Regions from separate parts of the Paenibacillus sp. JCM 9796 genome, predicted to be linked through region 1. Evidence: a T-box and tRNA genes for the amino acid it is inferred to sense, from the RefSeq annotation. Region 1 holds a T-box; the other holds one or more tRNA genes.
What was found. A T-box is a leader RNA that pairs with one kind of tRNA and senses whether it is charged. The one in region 1 lies ahead of trpS (tryptophan--tRNA ligase), so its partner is inferred to be a tRNA-Trp.
Positions count from the first base shown of each region.

Region 2: it has a tRNA-Trp gene. The T-box ahead of trpS (tryptophan--tRNA ligase) is inferred to sense a tRNA for this amino acid. The anticodon was not compared.

Region 1 is NZ_AP043723.1:3,804,475-3,811,786, reverse strand. It holds gene urtD (urea ABC transporter ATP-binding protein UrtD) at 1-148, shown strand, start outside; gene urtE (urea ABC transporter ATP-binding subunit UrtE) at 135-863, shown strand; gene ACZ439_RS18460 (aldo/keto reductase) at 991-1,824, shown strand; gene gerQ (spore coat protein GerQ) at 2,160-2,591, shown strand; gene ACZ439_RS18450 (hypothetical protein) at 2,774-3,100, opposite strand; gene ACZ439_RS18445 (metal-dependent hydrolase) at 3,198-4,181, shown strand; gene ACZ439_RS18440 (alpha/beta-type small acid-soluble spore protein) at 4,339-4,563, opposite strand; gene ACZ439_RS18435 (DUF5325 family protein) at 4,714-4,911, shown strand; gene trpS (tryptophan--tRNA ligase) at 4,984-5,973, opposite strand; T-box leader at 6,046-6,319, opposite strand; gene ACZ439_RS18425 (permease) at 6,445-7,312, shown strand, end outside.
Region 2 is NZ_AP043723.1:3,642,687-3,649,998, forward strand. It holds tRNA gene ACZ439_RS17585 (tRNA-Ala) at 1-70, shown strand, start outside; rRNA gene ACZ439_RS17590 (23S ribosomal RNA) at 229-3,276, shown strand; tRNA gene ACZ439_RS17595 (tRNA-Asn) at 3,363-3,438, shown strand; tRNA gene ACZ439_RS17600 (tRNA-Ser) at 3,442-3,530, shown strand; tRNA gene ACZ439_RS17605 (tRNA-Glu) at 3,557-3,631, shown strand; tRNA gene ACZ439_RS17610 (tRNA-Val) at 3,636-3,711, shown strand; tRNA gene ACZ439_RS17615 (tRNA-Met) at 3,733-3,809, shown strand; tRNA gene ACZ439_RS17620 (tRNA-Asp) at 3,854-3,930, shown strand; tRNA gene ACZ439_RS17625 (tRNA-Phe) at 3,963-4,038, shown strand; tRNA gene ACZ439_RS17630 (tRNA-Thr) at 4,043-4,118, shown strand; tRNA gene ACZ439_RS17635 (tRNA-Tyr) at 4,130-4,215, shown strand; tRNA gene ACZ439_RS17640 (tRNA-Trp) at 4,223-4,296, shown strand; tRNA gene ACZ439_RS17645 (tRNA-His) at 4,312-4,387, shown strand; tRNA gene ACZ439_RS17650 (tRNA-Gln) at 4,405-4,476, shown strand; tRNA gene ACZ439_RS17655 (tRNA-Gly) at 4,487-4,561, shown strand; tRNA gene ACZ439_RS17660 (tRNA-Cys) at 4,577-4,650, shown strand; tRNA gene ACZ439_RS17665 (tRNA-Leu) at 4,658-4,746, shown strand; tRNA gene ACZ439_RS17670 (tRNA-Arg) at 4,767-4,843, shown strand; tRNA gene ACZ439_RS17675 (tRNA-Leu) at 4,847-4,926, shown strand; gene ACZ439_RS17680 (polysaccharide deacetylase family protein) at 4,986-6,059, opposite strand; gene ACZ439_RS17685 (sulfite exporter TauE/SafE family protein) at 6,127-6,945, opposite strand; gene glpX (class II fructose-bisphosphatase) at 7,009-7,312, opposite strand, start outside.

The DNA of each region.
Region 1 (7,312 bases):
GGAATTCGTGCGTCAGTTCGCCCAAATCGTAACGGTTATGCATGAGGGCGCCACTTTGCGGGAAGGCACGATGGAGGAGATTCAGAACGACGATAAAGTCGCCGAGGTTTACTTAGGGAGGAGGACGGAACGACATGACGAAGGATAGCGGCGTAAATGCCGGGCTGCGCCTGCAAGCGCTGGAAGCCGGATACGGGGAGAGCATGATTCTGCGGCAAGTCACGCTGCAGGTAAAACCCGGCCAAGTCGTATGTTTGATGGGCCGTAACGGCGTCGGCAAAACAACGACGATGAAAACGATCATAGGCCTGATCAAGCCGCGAAGCGGCAGCATCTCCTATGCAGGCCAAGACATAACGCGATTTTCACCCGATCTGCGCGCCAAGGCCGGCATCGGCTACGTCCCGCAGGGCCGGGACATTTTCCCCCAGCTGACGATTGAAGAAAATTTGCTGCTTGGCCTGGAAGCCGCGCCTTCCAAGCTGCGCAAAGCCGGCATTCCCGATTCTGTCTTCGAGAATTTTCCCATTCTCCGGGAAATGCTTCACCGGAAGGGCGGTGATTTGAGCGGCGGCCAACAGCAGCAGCTTGCGATCGCCCGCGCCCTTGCTGCCGAGCCGAGGCTGCTGCTGCTCGACGAACCGATGGAAGGCATCCAGCCCTCTATCGTTCAGGATATCGAGCGCGCCATCGAAGCGATCAAGAAAATCGGGAATACGTCCGTGCTGCTGGTGGAACAGAGTCTAACGTTCGCGACAAGCATCGCCGATTATTATTACGTTCTCGATAAAGGCGTCATTGTGGCCGAAGGCGATCCTTCGCAATTAAGCGAAGAGATGGTGCGCAAACACCTGGTTGTATAACGAAGGGAGCCATCCGCCCCGAGCCTGTAAGCAAAAACAGGCTCGCTTTGGCGTTCCCCGTCTCTTGTGTTATCATAAAAATGGATTACATAACCCAAAAATATCCATATAGAGGGAGCGATTCACGATGACAACCTTGAAGCAAATCCATGACGCCACCACGCTTAACAACGGGGTAACCATGCCTTGGCTCGGCCTGGGCGTATGGAAAACGAAGGATGGGGATGAGGTCGTTCAAGCCGTCACCGACGCGCTTGCAGCGGGATACCGCTCTATTGACACGGCAGCCTCTTACGGCAACGAAGCCGGAGTCGGCCAAGCCCTGAAAGCCTCAGGCATCCCGAGGGAACAATTGTTCGTCACGACCAAAGTATGGAACGCGGATCAAGGCTTCGAATCGACGCTGCGCGCCTTCGAGGAAAGCCGGCGCAAATTACAGCTTGAAACCATCGATTTATATTTGATACATTGGCCGGTCAAAGGCAAATACAAAGAAACCTGGAAAGCGCTGATCAAGCTGCGCGACGAAGGCTATGTACGCGCGATCGGCGTCAGCAACTTCCAAGTCCATCACCTGCAGGACCTCATCGACGACAGCGGAGTTGTGCCGGCCGTCAATCAGGTTGAATTCCACCCGCTGCTGCAGCAGTTGGAGCTTCGCCGTTTTTGCCAAAAGCAGCGTATTCAACTGGAGGCCTGGAGCCCGTTGATGCAGGGCAACCTCGACCTGCCGCTGCTGACCGAGCTTGCCGGCAAGTATGGAAAATCGCCGGCGCAAATCATCCTTCACTGGGATCTCCAGCACGGCATTGTCACCATCCCGAAATCCGTTACGAAACACCGGATTCAGGAGAATGCCGATCTTTTCGACTTCGCGCTTACCGACGAAGATATGACCCGTTTGGACGGATTGAATCAAGACCGCCGATTCGGACCGGATCCAGACAATTTCGATTTCTAACCGACTGCTCTGAGAACCGTAAAGCCACAGGCTTTACGGTTTTTGCCGTTTACAAAAAAATACAACCCCCACCCGTCAACAAACATCCGCCTATCACATAGTATAAATTATGTGCGAAAGCCTAGATGCAGCGAGCGACCAGCGGCGAGCGTTATGATCCGGCAAGTCATTCTCTTTGGTATGTCAGTTCCACCCGGCGCCAGTTCGGCCCGGCGCAACCAACCGAACACCGGACGCTAGCAGAAGCACGGTTTCTTCCCCCCTGCAGGCAGCATGTGCCCAGGCGTTCAATGCACCTATCAGGCGTTAACCCCAAAGGAGGTTTTTCGAAAATTATGTACAATCAAGCTTACCGCCCGAACACCAATGCTTACGGCTACCCGATGTATTCGCCGGGCCCGGGCCCGACTCAACCGATCGCACCCATGGGCGCGACCATCCCAAGCGGTTCGACCTTGCCGGGCATGTCCCCGCAGTCCCAGGCAGCGCACGGCTTGCTCCCGCTCGAGCAATCGTTCATCGAGAACATTCTGCGATTAAACCTTGGCAAGGTAGCCACCATCTATATGACGTTCGAGAATAACTCCGAATGGAACGCAAAAGTGTTCAGGGGTCGCCTGGAAGCCGCCGGCCGCGACCACATCATCATCAGCGACCCGACCACAGGCATGCGGTACCTGCTCCTCATGGTTAACCTCGACTACATCACCTTCGACGAAGAACTTAATTACACGTATCCGTTCGGAGGAGGCCCGACCGGCCGATAAAGCTGACTCTTTAAAAAAACATACATGGTTAAGCCGGAAACAGCGGATCCCCTATTTGGGGGGATTCCGCTGTTTCTTTATTTTCGCCGGCACGACTGCCAAATCGATCAAATACCTATACCGTTTTCGAATCGCTTGAATATAGCTGGATCATAAGCTTCGAGCAAACGAAAGGTTTCGTCCTAATGGGTGATCCTCGTGAACTTCCATATATGGACTTTCCCGCGGCCGCCGGCGATCCAAGGGTCTATGCGGCGCCACAAGCGACCTTCTTCCGTCTCATCGGGCAGGCCCGGCGTTATCGTTCCGGTCCGGGCCGCTTTCATAGCCGCGTAAGCTTCATCGCTCAACCCGTTCCAAATTTCAACGAACAAACCGGGCTGTTCAGCCCCCTCATAAACGTCCATTTGTTCGAACTGTTGTTTCAAAACGGCCGCCCACGTTAAATAAGAAGTACGGTACTCTTTTTCAATCCGATACTCGACAAAAACGATACACACTTTTTTCACCCTCGCCACCTTTATTTTGTTCAAGAAAATGATACACTACTAGTAATGGACTGCAAATCACATTATGGAAGAAATACGCTTTTCAGGAGGTAAGTCCATGGACACCGGTACCCATCTCGTCATCGGGCTAGGACTGGCAGGGCTCGCTTATATTGATCCTGTCGTAGCCGCAGATCCCGTCGTTGCGACGGCGGTCTTGATCGGAACCGTCGCGGGCTCGCAAGCGCCCGATGCGGATACGCTGCTTCGTTTGAAGAACAATGCCGTTTACATTAAAAATCATCGCGGGATCTCCCATTCGCTGCCTGCGCTTTTCCTTTGGACGGCAGCCATCTCCGGCGCGCTCTGGCTTTTCTTCGACGGATTGCCTATGCTGCATGTCACGATGTGGGTGTTCATCGCCGTTGCATTCCACGTATTTACCGACTTGTTCAATACGTACGGAACGCAAGCGCTTCGTCCCTTCTCGGAGCGATGGGTGTCATGGAATATCATTCATATTTTCGATCCGTTTATCTTTTTGGCGCATGTGGTCGCCATCTTCCTCTGGTCGATGAGGTTGGTGGACCCGGCGGTCGCTTTCCCGTTGTTATACGGATTGATAGCCGTTTATTACGCGTGGCGCTCGTGGCATCATCACCGGCTGGAGTCCACCTTGTACCGTCAGGATCCCGAGTACGCGCCCGGCGACAAGTACACGTTAATCCCTACCGTCCATCTGTATCATTGGCAGGTCGTGAAACAAAAGAACGACACGACGTTCAGCCTGGGCGAATATCGCAACGGCCGGATCAAGTGGGTCGATCACGTCAAATGCGATTGCCATCCGGCGGTAGAAGCTTCCAAAGCGCATCCGAATATCGCCTCCTTCCTTTACTTTACCTCGTTTGCCTGCGCCGACGTCAAGGAGCACGGCTGGGGCTACGAGGTACGCTGGGCCGATGTGCGCTACCGGCATCGCAAGCAGTATCCTTTCGTAGCGGTGCTGCGGATGGACAAATCGTTTGAAACGCTCGATTCTTATGTCGGCTGGGTGAACGATACCCGGCTGGAGAAGAAGCTGCGCGTCGATATGAATTAACCGGGCCTTAACCCGCCAGCGGACATGCGCCACCCTTCAGGCTCATGCTCCGCTTCTTTCAGCGGACTTGTTCGCCATATATGATGAAAAAGCCCAAGGAGATTGGCTCCCTGAGCTTATGTCGATACTACGCTGATGCTAAGAATGCCGTCTGCAATTAGCGAGTTTGACCCGCGATTGCTTGCTCGGCGATTTGGACCAAGCGACGAGTGATGTGACCGCCGATCGCACCGGTGTCGCGAGATGCCATGTAACCGTAGTAGCCGTCTTGCGGGATTTGGATGCCCAATTCTTGAGCTACCTCATACTTTAATTGATCCAATGCCTGTGAAGCTTGTGGTACGACCAGAGCGTTGCTGCTGCGGGATTGACCTGCACCCATGTTCAGCACTCCTTTCAATTGAATGATGTCTTTGATGTATTTGCAAGCTTGCAAACTTATTATGTGCCCGCTGTAAGAAACTATACGCACCTTTATGAAAAAACCTTTCGAGTTTCAAATTTTATGGAGCAAAGGCGGATTTGAACCCTTATGAACAAAACTCTTGCGCTGATTTATGCCCTTGTCGGGACCGCGCTGCTGACAACGGTCAGCTACTTTATCGCTGCAGGCCGACCATGGATGGCCGTATTGACCGGCATAATCGCCCTATTCTTTATAGGATCCGGCTTTATCGTGAAGGCCAGACAGCGGAGACGGCGCGAAGGCCGGCAGCAAGAAGAACGCTGACGGATCGATACATAAAAAAGAGCTTGTCCTCCGGGTGAACGATCACACCGTCGGACAAGCTCTTTTGTCGTTTCAAAGAACGACAAAGCCCATCTTCGTTTTGACTTCCTTCAGCATCCGTTCCGCCTGCTCGGCGGCCCGCTCCTTCCCTTCGGCCAGGATGCGGTGCAGCTCGCCGGATTCCCGGATCTCGCGATAGCGCTGCTGCAGCGGCTCCAGCACCGTCACGACAGCCTCGGCCAGGTCTTTTTTAAACGGCCCGTAGCCTTGTCCTTCGTAAAGCGCCTCGACTTCGGCAATCGTTTTATCAGCCACCTGTGTGTAAATGCTGATCAGGTTGCTCACCTCCGGCTTGTTCGCCGGATCGAATTTCACTTCGCGCCCCGAGTCCGTTACCGCCCGGCTAATTTTCTTGCGTACAACGTCCGGCGCATCGAGCAGCGCGATGTAGCTGCCGGCATTCGGATTGCTCTTGCTCATCTTCTTGGAGGCATCGTCAAGCGACATGACACGCGCCCCGACTTCCGGGATGTAGCCCTGCGGAATTTTGAACGTCTCGCCAAACTTGCCGTTGAACCGCTGCGCCAGGTCGCGCGTCAGCTCCAGATGCTGCTTCTGATCGTCGCCCACCGGCACGAGATCGGCATTGTACAACAGAATGTCGGCCGCCATCAACGAAGGATACGTGAACAAGCCCGCACCGACGGATTCTTTGCCGGCCGACTTGTCTTTAAATTGCGTCATCCGCTCCAGCTCGCCCATATAGGTGAGCGTCGTCATCAACCATCCAAGCTCCGCATGAGCGGACACCGTCGATTGCAGGAAGACCGTTGCCGCTTTCGGATCGATGCCAGCCGCCAAATACAGCGCCGCGACCGACTCCGACTGCTCTTTCAACGCCGCCGGTTCCTGCGGAACCGTAATTGCATGCAGATCGACCACCATAAAGTAGCAATCATGGGTGATCTGCAGCTTCACATAATTTTTCAAGGCTCCGATATAGTTGCCCAGCGTCAACTGCCCACTGGGCTGCATCCCCGACAGCACTCGTAATTTGGACATGTTCTTCTTCCTCCTTGATCATGGAAACTTCTCTTCTTCCGGTCCGACTGCAAAACAAAAAGGCCTCCCGCCGCAAGGGACGAGAGACCGTGGTGCCACCCTAATTCGCCCGTTGCCGCATCAGCCGCGAATCGGCGATCGACAAGAGCCTTGATCTCCTGTAACGGGGAGTGACCGTAACGGTATAATGCAGCGCCCGACTCCTAAGCCCGGGCCCGGGTTTGACGCCTGTTCCACCGTTCAGCTCGAGGATCCATTCGAACGACCGCCGCCTGCCGGTTCGCACCTGCCACCGGCTCTCTGCAAAGCGTGCCTGCCGCCTACTTATTCCCGTCATCGCTTATTAGACGTCATTGTACCGAACGGCATGCGGCATGTCAAGATCACTTTTTGACCAAAAACTTGTCCTATATTCATTCCGCAGTGCATACGCTATAATAATAATTACGAAAAAGAAGGAGAGACCGTGCTTTGCAAACGACTATTCAACGACTGGCCACTAACGTTCTCGCCGTTTTATGCATCATCATGTTCATCCTTATTTTCAGGCAAAAACAGCCGCCCGACTTGTCGTGGATCGGCTCGGAGGAGCTTCAAAACTTTAAGACGCTGTTCATCAGCATCGTGCTCGAGGCGCTGCCGTTCGTCCTCCTCGGCGTCCTGGTTTCCGCCCTGCTGCAAATGTTCGTTTCCGAGCAAACGATCCGCAAATGGGTGCCCAAAAATCCGGTGCTCGGCGTTCTGTTCGCCTGCGCGCTCGGCATCGTCTTTCCGCTGTGCGAATGCGGGATGATCCCGGTCATACGCCGCCTGATTCTCAAGGGCATGCCCGTATATACGGCCGTCGTCTTCATCCTCGCCGGTCCGATTATTAATCCGGTCGTATACGCCTCCACCTTCATGGCGTTCCGTACGCGTCCCGAAATCGCCTACTCGCGCATGGCGCTCGCTTTTCTCGTCGCCGCCACGATCGGGCTGCTCGTGTACCGTTTCGTCCGCACCAATCCGCTGCGGGCCGGCTTGAAATACGGTGCCGCGCCTGTGCACACGCACAATCACGCGCATGAACACGGGCACGAATATGGGCATACGCATCATCATCATACAGCGCATGGGCATGATCACGGCCATACGCATGATCACAGCCATACGCATGCTCACGGTCCCGGATGGCGAGGCCGCTTGTCCGGCGTGCTTGGGCACGCATCGGACGAATTTTTCGACATGGGCAAATATTTGATTTTCGGCGCCATGCTGACAGCCCTGATTCAAACGTTCATGTCCCGGGAAAGCCTGGTTTCGATCGGGGAAGGAACGGTTAGCTCGCATCTGTTCATGA
Region 2 (7,312 bases), 160 kb from region 1:
ATAGCTCAGCTGGGAGAGCGCCTGCCTTGCAAGCAGGAGGTCAGCGGTTCGATCCCGCTTGGCTCCACCAAAAACTACCTCTTGTCGAGCGATCGGCATTATGGTAAGATGACTTTCCTGCCGGTTGAACGGCAGCAAGAACTTGTTCCTTGAAAACTGGATAAACGAAACAAAGCAACAAATGCTGAATCAAAATCCGGTACGACTTCGGTCGTACAAGTGATAGCTGGATAAGCTATAAAGAGCACACGGAGGATGCCTAGGCACCAGGAGCCGAAGAAGGACGTGGCGAACAACGATAACGCCTCGGGGAGCCGTAAGCAGGCATTGATCCGGGGATGTCCGAATGGGGGAACCCGCGTGAGGTAATACTCACGTACCATGCAGTGAATACATAGCTGCATAGGAGGCATACGAGGGGAACTGAAACATCTAAGTACCCTCAGGAAAAGAAAACAAAAGTGATTCCGTCAGTAGCGGCGAGCGAAAGCGGATTAGCCCAAACCAAGGAGCTTGCTCCTTGGGGTTGTAGGACGCCGTCGTGGGTGCAGCAGGTTAGGCGAACAGGTCTGGAAAGGCCGGCCATAGAGGGTAAAAGCCCCGTAACCAAAAGTCTGCGAACACCCTAGGCGTATCCTGAGTAGGGCGGGACACGTGAAACCCCGTCTGAATCCGGCAGGACCATCTGCCAAGGCTAAATACTCCCTGGTGACCGATAGTGAAGCAGTACCGTGAGGGAAAGGTGAAAAGAACCGCGGGAGCGGAGTGAAAAAGAACCTGAAACCGTGTGCTTACAAGAAGTCAGAGCCCGTTCATGGGTGATGGCGTGCCTTTTGTAGAATGAACCGGCGAGTTACGTTTGCAAGCAAGGTTAAGGTGAGAAGCCGTAGCCGCAGCGAAAGCGAGTCTGAATAGGGCGAAATAGTTTGTAGGCGTAGACCCGAAACCGTGTGATCTACCCCTGTCCAGGGTGAAGGTGCGGTAACACGCACTGGAGGCCCGAACCCACGAATGTTGAAAAATTCGGGGATGAGGTGGGGGTAGCGGAGAAATTCCAATCGAACTCGGAGATAGCTGGTTCTCCCCGAAATAGCTTTAGGGCTAGCCTCGGGAGATGCGTCGTGGAGGTAAAGCACTGATTGGGTGCGGGGCCCGCCAAGGGTTACCAAGTCCAGTCAAACTCTGAATGCCACAGACGTTATCCCGGGAGTCAGACAGTGAGTGCTAAGATCCATTGTCAAGAGGGAAACAGCCCAGATCATCAGCTAAGGTCCCCAAGTGTGTGTTAAGTGGGAAAGGATGTGGAGTTGCACAGACAACCAGGATGTTGGCTTAGAAGCAGCCACCATTGAAAGAGTGCGTAATAGCTCACTGGTCGAGTGACTCTGCGCCGAAAATGTAACGGGGCTAAACACACCACCGAAGCTATGAGTCAGCATCGTGTTCACTGCGTCTTTGAGGTCATGTTTGGCCACGGGACATTCGCCAGATTCAACGACTAAAGTTGATGAAAGAATCTGGCTAAATGTCTCCAGGGGCTAAACATCCTACTTCGAAGCTGGAGTGAACACGATGCGGGCAGTAGGGGAGCGTTGTATGCGGGTAGAAGCTGGATCGTGAGGACTGGTGGACTGCATACAAGTGAGAATGCCGGTATGAGTAACGAAAAGATCAGTGAGAATCTGATCCGCCGTAAGCCTAAGGGTTCCTGAGGAAGGTTCGTCCGCTCAGGGTAAGTCGGGACCTAAGGCGAGGCCGAAAGGCGTAGTCGAAGGACAACAGGTTGAAATTCCTGTACCACCGTGAACCGTTATGAGCAATGGGGTGACGCAGAAGGATAGTGACGCGAGCTGATGGATGCTCGTCCAAGCAGTGAGGCTGGTGTGCAGGCAAATCCGCACACCGTAAGGCTGGGCTGTGATGGGGAGGGAAATTTAAGTACCGAAGGTCATGAGTTCAGGCTGCCAAGAAAAGCCTCTAGCCAGGGAGAAGGTGCCCGTACCGCAAACCGACACAGGTAGGCGAGCAGAGCATGCTAAGGCGCTCGGAAGAACTCTCGTTAAGGAACTCGGCAAAATGACCCCGTAACTTCGGGAGAAGGGGTGCCTCGGTAGGGTGAATAGCCCGAGGGGGCCGCAGTGAAAAGGCCCAAGCGACTGTTTAGCAAAAACACAGGTCTGTGCGAAGCCGCAAGGCGAAGTATACGGGCTGACGCCTGCCCGGTGCTGGAAGGTTAAGGGGAGCGGTTAGGGGTAACCCGAAGCTGTGAACCGAAGCCCCAGTAAACGGCGGCCGTAACTATAACGGTCCTAAGGTAGCGAAATTCCTTGTCAGGTAAATTCTGACCCGCACGAATGGCGTAACGACTTGGGCGCTGTCTCGACGAGAGATCCGGTGAAATTTTAATACCTGTGAAGATGCAGGTTACCCGCGACAAGACGGAAAGACCCCATGGAGCTTTACTGCAGCTTGATATTGGACTTTGGTACGATCTGTACAGGATAGGTGGGAGCCTGGGAAGCCTGCGCGCCAGCGTGGGTGGAGGCGCCGTTGGGATACCACCCTGATCGTATCGGAGTTCTAACCTGGTACCGTGAACCGGTACGGGGACAGTGTCAGGTGGGCAGTTTGACTGGGGCGGTCGCCTCCTAAAGAGTAACGGAGGCGCCCCAAGGTTCCCTCAGAATGGTTGGAAATCATTCGAAGAGTGCAAAGGCATAAGGGAGCTTGACTGCGAGACAAACAGGTCGAGCAGGGACGAAAGTCGGGCTTAGTGATCCGGTGGTACCGCATGGAAGGGCCATCGCTCAACGGATAAAAGCTACCCTGGGGATAACAGGCTTATCTCCCCCAAGAGTCCACATCGACGGGGAGGTTTGGCACCTCGATGTCGGCTCATCGCATCCTGGGGCTGAAGTAGGTCCCAAGGGTTGGGCTGTTCGCCCATTAAAGCGGTACGCGAGCTGGGTTCAGAACGTCGTGAGACAGTTCGGTCCCTATCTGTCGTGGGCGCAGGAAATTTGAGAGGAGCTGTCCTTAGTACGAGAGGACCGGGATGGACGTACCGCTGGTGTACCAGTTGTTCCGCCAGGAGCACGGCTGGATAGCCAAGTACGGACGGGATAAGCGCTGAAAGCATCTAAGCGTGAAGCCCCCCTCAAGATGAGATTTCCCAATTAGTAAGACCCCTTGTAGACGACGAGGTTGATAGGTTCGGGGTGGAAGCGCGGCAACGTGTGGAGCTGACGAATACTAATCGGTCGAGGGCTTATCCAAAAAAGACTTTCACTTTAGTGAAGTCAAAGCATTCAGCATGCTGAGTTTCGTATCCAGTTTTCAGGGCGTAAGCTCTGAAGTAATATTCCCCGATAGCTCAGTTGGTAGAGCACTCGACTGTTAATCGAGTTGTCACAGGTTCGAGTCCTGTTCGGGGAGCCATATGGAGAGGTGTCCGAGTTGGCCGAAGGAGCACGATTGGAAATCGTGTAGGCGTCACAAGCGTCTCGAGGGTTCGAATCCCTCTCTCTCCGTAGAACTGCAGAATAAGTATTCGCAAGGCCCGTTGGTCAAGGGGTTAAGACACCTCCCTTTCACGGAGGTAACAGGGGTTCGAATCCCCTACGGGTCACCATTATGGAGGCTTAGCTCAGCTGGGAGAGCATCTGCCTTACAAGCAGAGGGTCGGCGGTTCGATCCCGTCAGCCTCCACCATAATTGCTTTTTGTTTAACGACGCGGGGTGGAGCAGCCCGGTAGCTCGTCGGGCTCATAACCCGAAGGCCGCAGGTTCAAATCCTGCCCCCGCAACCAAATTCATCTCGGAGATCATAGCTTCGATATTGAATACATAGTGTGGAGCCGTGGTGTAGAGGCCTAACATGCCTGCCTGTCACGCAGGAGACCGCGGGTTCGAATCCCGTCGGCTCCGCCATTATTTAAACTATGAATGGATTTGTAAGGTTAGGCTCGGTAGCTCAGTCGGTAGAGCAGAGGACTGAAAATCCTCGTGTCGGCGGTTCGATTCCGTCCCGAGCCACCATTATGCCGCTGTAGCTCAATTGGTAGAGCAACTGACTTGTAATCAGTAGGTTGGGGGTTCAAGTCCTCTCGGCGGCACCACAGTTTCATATGGAGGCTTAGCGAAGTGGCCAAACGCAGCAGACTGTAAATCTGTTCTCTGACGAGTTCGGTGGTTCGAATCCATCAGCCTCCACCATTTTCATAGGGGCATAGTTTAAAGGTAGAACAAAGGTCTCCAAAACCTTTGGTGTGGGTTCGATTCCTGCTGCCCCTGCCAAACAAATTTCATATGGCGGTCGTGGCGAAGGGGTTAACGCACTGGTCTGTGGCTCCAGCATTCGTGGGTTCAAGTCCCATCGATCGCCCCATTTTTCTAAACTCACATTGGGGATTAGCCAAGCGGTAAGGCAACGGACTTTGACTCCGTCATGCCTAGGTTCGAATCCTAGATCCCCAGTTTCATTCTTGCGGAAGTGGCTCAGTGGTAGAGCATCGCCTTGCCAAGGCGAGGGTCGCGGGTTCGAGTCCCGTCTTCCGCTCCAATTTTATAGCTGTGTGGCGCCATAGCCAAGTGGTAAGGCAGAGCTCTGCAAAAGCTTTACCCCCAGTTCGAGTCTGGGTGGCGCCTCCAATCTTACGCCGGAGTGGCGGAATCGGCAGACGCACAGGACTTAAAATCCTGCGGTAGGTGACTACCGTACCAGTTCAAGTCTGGTCTTCGGCACCACTCCAATCTAATTGTTTTATGTGCCCTTAGCTCAGCTGGATAGAGCGTTTGACTACGAATCAAAAGGTCAGGAGTTCGAATCTCTTAGGGCACGCCACCAGCCGGTATGGCGGAATTGGCAGACGCGCGCGACTCAAAATCGTGAGGGAAACCGTGGGGGTTCAAGTCCCTCTACCGGCATCAAAGCATAGAGAGCGAATTATTCGCTCTCTATGCTTTTTTTTATATGTGTTTTTCTTTTATTTTCCTTTCGGGACGTTAAGCAATTCCGGTAAAGTGACAAGACGATAACCTTGGCCTTGTAACTTCTCGATAACATGAGGCAATGCGCGAACGGTGCCGCTTAAATCTTGGGTAGAGCCACCCCCGGAATGTTGAAGAACGATTGAACCGGCTTTGGTGTGATGCAAGATATTGGAAGTCACTTGAGGCTCATTTAATTGCTTCCAGTCCATCGAATCAACGTTCCAATTGACAACAAGGTAACCACGATCCGAAGTCCATAGAAGTTGATTCTCGCTGATTTCACCGTAGGGTGGACGGATTAGTCTCGGTCTGTAGCCAATTAAGCTGTGCAAGGTGTCTTGCGTTTGCAGAATCTGATGCTGAAAGGATTGCTCGTCCAGTTTGGTGAACAGCGGATGCGAATAGGAATGATTGCCGATAACATGTCCTTCATTGACGATGCGTTTCACGACTTCCGGATGCTTCTCGGCTTGTGAACCGACAATGAAGAAGGTCGCCTGCACGTGATATTTTTTCAAAATATCGAGCACTTGGGGGGTAAACTTAAGATCAGGCGCATCGTCAAAGGTAAGAGCGACTTTTTTACCGGTCGAAGAACCGCGTAATCGTAAAAGCTGGGGATACTTTTTTACAAGCTGAGAGAGCGTTAGACGCTGGTTTTGCGCCGCAGCCGTCGTGTGGTTCGTTTGTTTCTGTTTACCGGTTTTGGCGGATACGGTTTTTGGCGGAGCTTGCGTCTTAGCTGCCTTCTTAGGGACAACCTGCTGCTGGGCAGGCGCCGGGACGGTTTCCGTATGAACTTCCGGTGTCGGCTTAACGGGCGCAGCAGGGACTTTGTCGGGAATGGACGGAGTCAAGCTTTCGATTCGTGTATGGGGGGACGATGTGGAACCCGTATTTCGTGTTGAAGGTGTATCGTTGGACGCCTGGGCCTGTTTTGAATTCCCTTGACTTGTCCAAGGGGACGCTTGCGGTGTTGTATGAGGATGGGGTTGTGCCGAACAGGACGTCAACGCGATGCTGAGCATCGTCGTCCAAGCGAGATTCATTCCTATACGAGGATACACGGTGCCTCCCCCTTATCCATAAAGTTATCTTAGTGTTGGATAGGAGGAGGAGAATTATGCGGTGTTGTTAGATGATGTTGAGGCCTTCGAGGATCATTTTGGAAGCGATCAATACGAAGGAGATGCGTAGCACCCATAGCAGTTTCTTGCTGCTTAGACGGCTGGCGATTTGAGCGCCTAACCAACCGCCGAGCACCGCCGTAGGAGCCAGGCAAAGGACCATCCATAGGTCCACCTCTCCAAGACTCAGCTTCGTCACGGTGCCCATCACCGAAGATAGCAAAATCACGAACATCGAAGTGGCGGTAGCGACATGCGGCGGATAACGAAACAGGAGTACCATGGCCGGAACGAACAACGAGCCTCCGCCGATTCCGAACAGACCTGAAATAAAGCCGACGGCCGAGCCGATGGCCAGTGCTGGAATCAGGCTGTAACCGTACTCGAACGTTTGTCCTGAAGCATCTATGTAAGTGCGCTGAACGCTCCAGCGGACATTGATCGGTTTGATATAATCACGAAGGATGAGCAGTATGGCCATGAACATCATAAAGAAACCGAAGTACAACTGAAACGATTGCGCATCAACGAATTGCGTCACGTAGGAGCCCAGCATGGCTGCGGGCCCGCATGTCATGAAATAAAGCAAGCCGCTTCTAAAATCCACGCGCTTCTGCTTCAAGAATGCTAAGGTTGAAGAAAGCGCGGTAAATATAAGTACGGCAAGCGAAGTGCCGACCGCCGTGGAGACGGATATCGTCTGCCCGACGAACAATGGGCCTAAATAAACGAGTGCAGGCACAATAATAATACCGCCGCCGAGACCGACAAGGCTACCGAAGGTAGCTGCGATCAGGCCGACGGCGGTAAAAAACAAAAAGCTCATGAGATAACCTTCCTCCATGTTAATATTTAATGTAAATAAATATTAACATAGAAACGATGAAGTTCAATCCTGGGCGTTCAAAATATCGCTGAGCAACTGTTTGTTCGGCAAGTAGTGACTCGATTGAATGAAGCGTATTGTGCGCGTTTTGGCTCGCATGACGATCGAGTGGGTCTCCGCACGGTGATCGTTCGTATAGCGCACGCCGCTTAGAAATTCGCCTGGGGTAATGCCGGTAGCCGCAAAGATAACGTCCCCGTTACCGACCATATCGTCCATGCTCAATATTTTGTACGGATCGTCAATGCCCATCTCGCGGCAGCGGGTGATTTCTTCCTCGTTGCCCGGCATGAGTCTGCCGATCAGC